Regions from separate parts of the Pseudoalteromonas galatheae genome, predicted to be linked through region 2. Evidence: predicted binding sites of a transcription regulator. Region 2 holds the regulator's gene; the other holds the start of a gene.
What was found. The regulator sigma-54, encoded in region 2, starts transcription at its own class of promoters, with help from an activator protein. The targets are predictions, from matches to a motif close to GTTGGCACGNNNNTNGNNT.
Positions count from the first base shown of each region.

Region 1: a site for sigma-54 is predicted at 2,011-2,029, ahead of CWC29_RS04370 (FimV/HubP family polar landmark protein). Genes of this name have one in related genera too.

Region 1 covers NZ_PNCO02000001.1:1,003,004-1,007,184, reverse strand. Annotated here, with positions in the region: gene CWC29_RS04370 (FimV/HubP family polar landmark protein) at 1-1,950, opposite strand, end outside; gene CWC29_RS04365 (aspartate-semialdehyde dehydrogenase) at 2,240-3,256, opposite strand; gene CWC29_RS04360 (4-phosphoerythronate dehydrogenase) at 3,294-4,181, opposite strand, start outside.
Region 2 covers NZ_PNCO02000001.1:3,311,280-3,315,460, reverse strand. Annotated here, with positions in the region: gene rapZ (RNase adapter RapZ) at 1-44, opposite strand, end outside; gene ptsN (PTS IIA-like nitrogen regulatory protein PtsN) at 37-495, opposite strand; gene hpf (ribosome hibernation promoting factor) at 497-784, opposite strand; gene CWC29_RS14730 (RNA polymerase factor sigma-54) at 814-2,313, opposite strand; gene lptB (LPS export ABC transporter ATP-binding protein) at 2,360-3,085, opposite strand; gene lptA (lipopolysaccharide transport periplasmic protein LptA) at 3,085-3,627, opposite strand; gene lptC (LPS export ABC transporter periplasmic protein LptC) at 3,617-4,171, opposite strand; gene kdsC (3-deoxy-manno-octulosonate-8-phosphatase KdsC) at 4,168-4,181, opposite strand, start outside.

The DNA of each region.
Region 1 (4,181 bases), 2.3 Mb from region 2:
TTCGTCAACTAATGCATCTAGTTCATCATCAGCCAGATCATTGGACTCTTCTTCCTGCTCTAGCAATGTATCTTCTTGTGCTTCACCTAGTAAGGCATCGATATCATCACCGGACTCTTCTTCTAATTCTGGCAACGTATCTTCTTGCGCTTCATCTAATAAAGCATCGATGTCGTCACCAGCAAGATCACTAGGCTCTTCTTCTAATTCCGGCAACGTATCTTCTTGCGCTTCATCTAATAAAGCATCGATATCATCACCAGCAAGATCACCTGACTCTTCTTCTAATTCCGGCAACGTATCTTCCTGCGCTTCATCCAATAAGGCATCGATATCATCACCGTCAAGCGTATCCGGCTCTTCGTTAATTTCGGCTAACGCATCGTCTTGAACTTCATTTAACAGCGCATCAATATCATCGCCCGCAAGCTCGTTGTTTGGCTCCTCAAAGTCGGGCAGTGCATCATCGTCAGCACCTTGGGCAGCATCAAGTAGCGCGTCGATATCATCAGCCTCAACTAAGCTTTCACTATCAAAATTGCCGCTAAATTCGGGTTCTTCATCTAGCGCACCATCAAGAATTGAATCGATATCATCATCGCTAGCAACAGCACCCTGTTCATCTGCAAGCTCCTCACTCAGGGCTGCAAGTGCATCATCGCTAACATCAATTTCTTCATCCTGAGATTCGTTGAACAAATCATCTAGATCACTGTCACTTAAAATATTTTGACTATCATCAACATCGAGCGAAACTTCATCACCAGCCTCATCGAAGCTCTGTTGCATAAAGTCTTCGTCATGATCATCACCAAACGAAATATCTTCGTTTAGTAAACTATCAAGTTCGTCTTGATCTAGCGTATCACTCCCTTCATCGAAGTCATCATCAAGTGAGTCAAAGGTAATTTCATCGTCTTCAGGCAAGATATCGTCATCTAACTGTACGCTTGCGCCCAGCGCGTCTTCATCGTCGCCCATTCCGATATCAAGTGGGTCTGGCTCTGGGTCAAATGCAGTCGCAGCGGTTGCAGCGCCCGCAGTAGCAGCGGATGGTGTTTGCGGAAGAAAATCATCGTCATCTGTTGACGCCTGAGATTGACTTTTCTTCCGGCGAAACATGACAAATCCAGCAATTGCTAATAGTGCTGGTAATGTGGCAAGTAACGCAATTCCAGCTGGCGAGCTAAAGAATGCGCTTAACTCGCTACTTTCTTGCGCTTTTGCCTGAGCCGCCTGCTGATCAATCATTTCATTTTGTAAGTCAATAACAGCCTTTAGCTGTTGTTGGATTTCGCTGTCTTTACCAAGTTGGGTACGAACCGTTTGAAGCTCGGTAGAAATAGCACCAAGCTGTTGCTTTAACTTATTGTTTTCGGATAGGATTTCTTCAACATTACGCACTGAGGACTTGAACTCTTTTTGTAAGTCCATCAGCCGCATGTCCTGCTCCATTTTTAAAGAGCGCAGTTGATTAGTCAGGTCTTCTTTTGCTTCTTCTACATCGACTTTACGAGCTTGCGTAACCTTTTTCTCAGCTTCGTTTATTGCATTTGGATTCAATAATCCCTTACGCTTCATTTCCCAAAGTTTGTCATCTTGATCCGACTTTTGCTTTGCCAACTCAGGGTTAACACTGCGAATTTCATTGATGGTAGGAATACGTAAATACGCCCCATCCTGCATATGGTTGAGGTTTTTATCTAGAAATGAATTAGGATTTTTATCGTAAAGCGCCTTCATCACCTGATAAATGGTGACCGAGTCATCTGGTCGCACTTTTTGTGCTATACGCCACAATGTATCCGTGGGTCTGATAGGCCCTATTGACCGACCTTGAGCCCCATAATCAACCCCTTTAGGGCCTTTTAGCACTACCCCCTCTTGGGTATATACTGGTGTGGCAATCAGTGCGAATACAAAGATACTAAATAAGGCTAAACCGCGCATGCCGATCCTTTACTCAAATGTTTAACACCCGTTAAACGACATTTTATTATTATGGCTTTGAAGCAAGCTCTATTCCAAATGCAAACTATAAACCAGATATGTTGGAATATCCATTGCAACGTATTGAAAGGTAACATGGTTATAATGCTTTTTACTGATTTTGGAATAGCAGATATAGGTGAAGAATAGTCAAGTATTTGACTTAACGGCAAACTTCTTGGCAGAAGTTTGCCGTTATAGCGCAAAAAAGTAAGCAAAACTCTGCTTACTTTGCGATATCAATGGATACTTATAGATAGCTTTCTATCAGGGCTTCTGCAATTTGGATGCTATTTGTTGCGGCACCTTTTCTGGTGTTGTCTGATACCACCCATAAGTTTAAGCCCAGTGGATGTGAAATATCTTGCCTTACACGACCTACATAAACGGTATCGTTACCACTTGCATCACTTACCGGTGTTGGGTAGTCGTTTTCGTCTTCAATTAACTCAACACCCGGCGCACCAGCAAGTAACTGCTTAATATGTTCAAGATCATAAGGCATGCGCGTTTCAAGATGAATGGCTTCAGCATGACCAAAAAACACAGGAACGCGAACCGCAGTCGGGTTAACCAAAACACTTGAGTCGCCCAAGATTTTTTGCGTTTCCCACACCATCTTCATTTCTTCTTTGGTGTAACCATTTTCTTGGAACGCATCAATTTGAGGAATGACGTTAAAAGCGATTTGTTTGCTAAATATTTCGTTTTCCATCGGTCTTGCATTCATTAAGTTTGCAGTTTGCTTAGCCAACTCATCTACCGCTTCTTTACCTGCACCAGATACCGCTTGATAAGTTGAGACATTAATTCTGTCAATGCCATAGGCATCATAAATTGGTTTAAGCGCCACTAGCATTTGGATTGTAGAGCAGTTTGGGTTAGCAATGATGTTACGATTTCTAAAATCTGCAAGACTGTCTTTATTCACCTCAGGAACCACTAATGGAATATCAAAGTCGTATCTAAAATGTGAGGTATTGTCTATAACAATACAGCCAGCTTCAGCGGCGATAGGTGCATATTTCTCCGACACGGAACCACCCGCTGAAAACAAACCGATGTGGGCATTAGAAAAATCAAACTCTTCAACATCCAGAACTTCGATTTTTTCACCCATAAAGTCAATTTCTTCACCCGCACTTCGGCTACTCGCGAGTGGATACAGCGTGTCTACAGGAAATTTCCGTTCCGCTAGTAATTCGATAATTTGCTTGCCAACAAGACCTGTTGCGCCAAGTACCGCAACATTATATTTTTGCGACATTATTTTTCCTCATTCTGTAATATACCAACCACAGCACTTAACTCTTGTGCTCAGAAAAGCCAAGTTGGTAAAGCTTTTCACTGATTGGTGAGTCATTATTGACTGCAATTGTACTAAATTCTCGACGCACGGGATATGCTTTACGCAAGGTATCAAAGCCCAATGTGTTTAGCTGTTTTCTCATGATGCCATCATCACGGCGAATATCATAAACAAGATGCGCTAAATTGATAATATCCTGCTCGTTGGCTGTGCATTGCAACTGGCAGCCAGTGACACTTGGTTTAGGGAGAAAATCACTAATCGTTTTGCTGGCTGGTAAATCGAACTCCCGGCATACAGCTTCGTATAACATTTGCGTCCCTCGTGCCTTGCCTTCTAGCGTGTGGCCAGCAATATGTACAGATGCAAAGCGAGTATACTGCAGTAACGGTTGTAAAATATTCGGCTCATTTTCCCAAACGTCTAAGATCAGCTCAAGCGCTTGCCCACCCTCTACCGCATGCAAAAGCGCTTGATTATCGATAACATCTCCACGGCTTGCATTGACTATTACCGTACCCGGCTTTAATGCCGCTATCCGCGATGCATCAAGTAGATGAACCGTTTTATGCGGACCCTGCTTAACTAATGGAACGTGAAATGTCACAATATCCGCGCGAGCCAAAGCTTCATCTAACGCTACATGTGAATCCAATGTCCCCGCTTGCTGCCTTACGGGGTCACACAATAATATCGTAAGACCAAGCCCTTTAAGCTTTGATGCCAAACACGCGCCAATATTACCAACCCCAATGATGGCAATCGTTTTATCTTGAAGTGGCGTGGAGGTTTCTTGTGCATATGCAAGTAGAGCGCTTATCACATACTCGGCAACAGCTATCGCATTACAGCCTGGTGCGCTGCTGAACGAGATATTGGCGCT
Region 2 (4,181 bases):
CCACTGATAATGATAAGCTCGAGTCCTTTTTCTTCATCACTCATCAAATTCACCTTGGATCACTGCATATAACTCATCATCACTTTTTGCTTGCCTAAGCATTTTGCAAAAAGACTTGTCTTGGAGTGTATCAGCAATCGCCGCTAAGGTCTTCAGGTGCTGTTGATTATCACCTTCAGGTACGATGAATGCGACAAAAATATCGACCGGCTGCTTATCTATGGCTTCAAACTGGATCCCTTGCTCACTGACAAGTACCATTGCAAGGATTTTATCTAACCCTTCAAGTCGTCCATGAGGAATAGCAATGCCTTTACCAATCCCAGTGCTACCTAATTTCTCTCGCGCCATTAAAGCGTCCAAGATAGCATGCTGACTGGTATTTGGAATTTGACTATGAGCCAGTTCGCTGATGTATTCTAAAATACGTTTTTTGCTATTAAAAAGGACCGCAGCTTTACTGCAGTCCTTGTTCACTAATTCACTTAATTTCATCTTAGTGTCGAGTGAGCTTCTCTTTGTGTTTAATAACTTGACGATCTAGCTTGTTGATAAGGCCATCAATTGCGGCATACATATCTTGATGCTCTGTTGATGCAAATAGTTCGCCGCCGTTTACGTGTAATGTTGCTTCTGCTTTTTGTACTAGCTTCTCGACATCTAGGATCACATGCACGTTATTGATATGATCAAAGTGCCTTTCTAGCTTCGCAAACTTGTTGGTGACATAGTCTCTTAATGAGTCAGTAATTTCTACATGGCGACCAGTTAGATTTAGTTGCATAAGCATTTTTCCTTCTTGGGTTTTACGTCTTATATCAAACTTTTACGCTGATTTGACGGTGGAATGGCTAGGGATTCACGATATTTTGCAATCGTGCGTCTCGCTACCTTAATTCCTTGCTCAGCTAAGATATCTGCAATTTTGCTGTCACTCAATGGCTTCGCGGTATTTTCTGCAGCTATCAGCTTTTTGATAAGTGCCCTAATTGCTGTGGAAGAGCACTCACCTCCATTTTCTGTACTTACATGGCTAGAGAAGAAATACTTCAGCTCAAATATTCCCCGAGGTGTATGCATATATTTTTGTGTTGTCACACGGGAAATTGTGGACTCATGCATCTCAACCATTTCAGCAACATCATTTAGCACCATAGGGCGCATTGCTTCGGGGCCATGTTCAAAGAATGCCTGTTGTTGTTGCACAATGCAATTGGTAACTTTTAATAAAGTATCATTTCGGCTTTCTAAGCTTTTAATAAACCATTTTGCTTCTTGTAAATGAGAGCGAATAAACTGACTATCCGTACTGGATTTCGCCGTTCTAGACATCGCAGCGTAGTGATCGTTTACTCTTATTTTAGGCATAGCATCAGGGTTTAGCTCTACGACCCAACGACCTTTTACTTTTTTCACCGATACATCAGGGATCACATACTCAGGTTCTTCATGAATAATGCTTGCCGCAGGCTTTGGGTTAAGACTATGAATTAGCGTCATCACCTCTTTGAGATCGGCTTCTTTAAGGCGCGTTTTCTTAGCCAAAGTTCGATAGTCACGGCTGGCAAGCAAATCAATATGCTCTGTCAGGATCATTTTCGTTTCGGCAATCCATGGCGTATCTGGGGCGAATTGGTTTAGCTGAATACATAAGCATTCTTGTAAACTACGCGCAGCGATACCAACAGGGTCAAAAAGCTGAATACGTTTGAGTACGGCTTCGACTTCATCTAGCTCAATAGGCTCTTCGCTATCTTCGTCATTAATGCTCTCTAAAATGTCTTCGCAAGAGAGTGTTAAAATGCCTGACAGGTCGACCGCTTCAATAATCGCAATCGCAATAGCTCTATCTGTTGGACTAAATGGAGTCAACTCAAGTTGCCACATGAGATAATCATGGAGAGATTCAGAGGTTTCCCCTTGATAAACATTATCGTCATCAGGGAGTGGACCTGAGCTGGCGGCTGGAGCTGCGCTCATATACTCGTCCCAAGTGACATCCATGGCGAGATCATCGCTCACCGTGTCTTTGCTCATGGCGGTATCTGAGTCTATCTCATAGTCACTAACTGATGCTTCATCGCCTGAATTTTGATTATCTTCAGTGCTGCTCTTTTCTTGGCCGTGTTGGTCAGCATTTTCGCCGTCAGTATTATCACCTTCTTCCACTTCCAATAATGGATTGCTGTCTAATGCTTCTTGTATTTCCTGTTGCAGATCCAATGTACTAAGCTGCAGCAAGCGAATAGCTTGTTGCAGTTGTGGAGTCATTGTAAGTTGCTGCCCCATGCGCAGCTGTAATGATTGCCTCATGTATCTCTAACAATCCTTTTTAACAGTTATTAATACTACGTCTTAACTATAGCTTGAATTGTTCGCCTAGGTAGACATCTCTTACGGTTTGATCTGCCAAAACATGTTCTGGCGTGCCTGCAGCGATTAACTCACCATGTGAAACGATGTAGGCCTTTTCACATACGTCTAGTGTTTCTCTTACGTTGTGATCGGTGATTAATACACCGATACCGCGGTTTTTTAGGTGCTCTATGATTGTCTTTATATCTAACACCGAAATTGGATCAACACCAGCAAAAGGTTCATCTAACAGGATAAACTTGGGATTAGCAGCTAAAGCGCGAGCAATTTCTACCCGTCTTCTTTCGCCTCCCGATAATGCCATACCCTGTGAATCGCGAATATGTTGAATATTAAATTCATCTAATAACTCATTTAGCTCAGCCTCTCTTTCAACTTTAGTTAAGTCTTTTCGAGTTTCTAAAATCGCCATTAAATTTTGATAGACCGTGAGCTTTCTAAAGATTGAAGACTCTTGCGGAAGATAGCCAATGCCAAGTCGCGCGCGGCTATGCATCGGTAGTAAAGTGATGTCTTCGCCATCAATCTGAATAAAACCTTTATCGCTTGGTACTAATCCTACTATCATGTAAAAAGTAGTGGTTTTACCTGCGCCATTTGGGCCTAACAAACCTACAATACTGCCAGCTTGGACACTTAAGCCAACATTCTTGACGACTTCACGACCTTTATAACTCTTTGCTAAACCCGTTGCTTTGAGCTCGCTCATTAATTGTTACCTTCTTCCTGCGCTTTTTTATCTTTTGCGTCTTTTTTGTCATCTACAGGAACAAGTATGGTTCTTACACGGGAATCTTCTTGATCTGAGCGCTCAGCGCTGATCAATTGCTTTTCAATGTCGTAGGTGATGACTTGCGCATTGATTTTTTGCCCTGTTTGATTGATTTCCGCATCGCCAGAAATCACTAGGGTTCCTTTAGCTACGTCGTAACGGATTTCATTTGCTTTGGCTTCTAGCAAGTTGCCATCAGGTTGACGTTCGCTAAAAGTGGCAGGGCTGCCAGTTGCAACAAGCAGCTGTTTATTTGTACCAAGCTCTGCGCGGCGGTGAACCTCTAGGCGGTCAGCATTTATTTTTCTGTTGCCATGAATAATTACAACATTCTGTTCAAAAATACCGATATTGCTTTGCAGCTGAGCTTGCTGACGGCCAGCATCAATAATGACTTCATTTTGTTCTGCGGCAATAGCCAGAGTAGAACTTGCAAGCAAGCCGATGCAAACTAGGTTGTTAATGATTTTACTGGTCATAATAAATTGTCTTTGTGTGGTTGATGAGTTCGATCACTTGCTTTTGCAGATCCGCATGTAGCCCTTTACCCGTGATCCTAAGACTAGGACCCGTGATAACAACAGGGTGTTCCGACTTCATCAATTTTTGCTTAATTTCAACTCTTACATTGTCGGCATTAATATCAGTGATCATGGCGTTAGGTGTTAAATTCTTTGCCAATACATTGCCTTCCAAGATTAAAGTATTGTTTTCGTATAATGTTGCTTCCGATGAACTTATTTGCCAATTTTGCTCACCGTTATACAAAGTGAAAATAGGTTTTTCAAAGTGACTAAAGCCAAGATCTTGATACAACTCCATCTTATCAGCAGTTACTTGATAGTTTAATAAGCCATTTTCACTATAGGTCGTTTGTTGAAGCGTGGTTGCAACGTAATCTGGCTTAGCTAACGGTTCATCTTCCTTTGTTGGATCCGTCTCTGATGGATTGAACATGGGTGACCACATCCATATCATTAAAGAAGCGAAAACAATGAGTAAAATGACACGCAATACGGTCATGTACTTGATC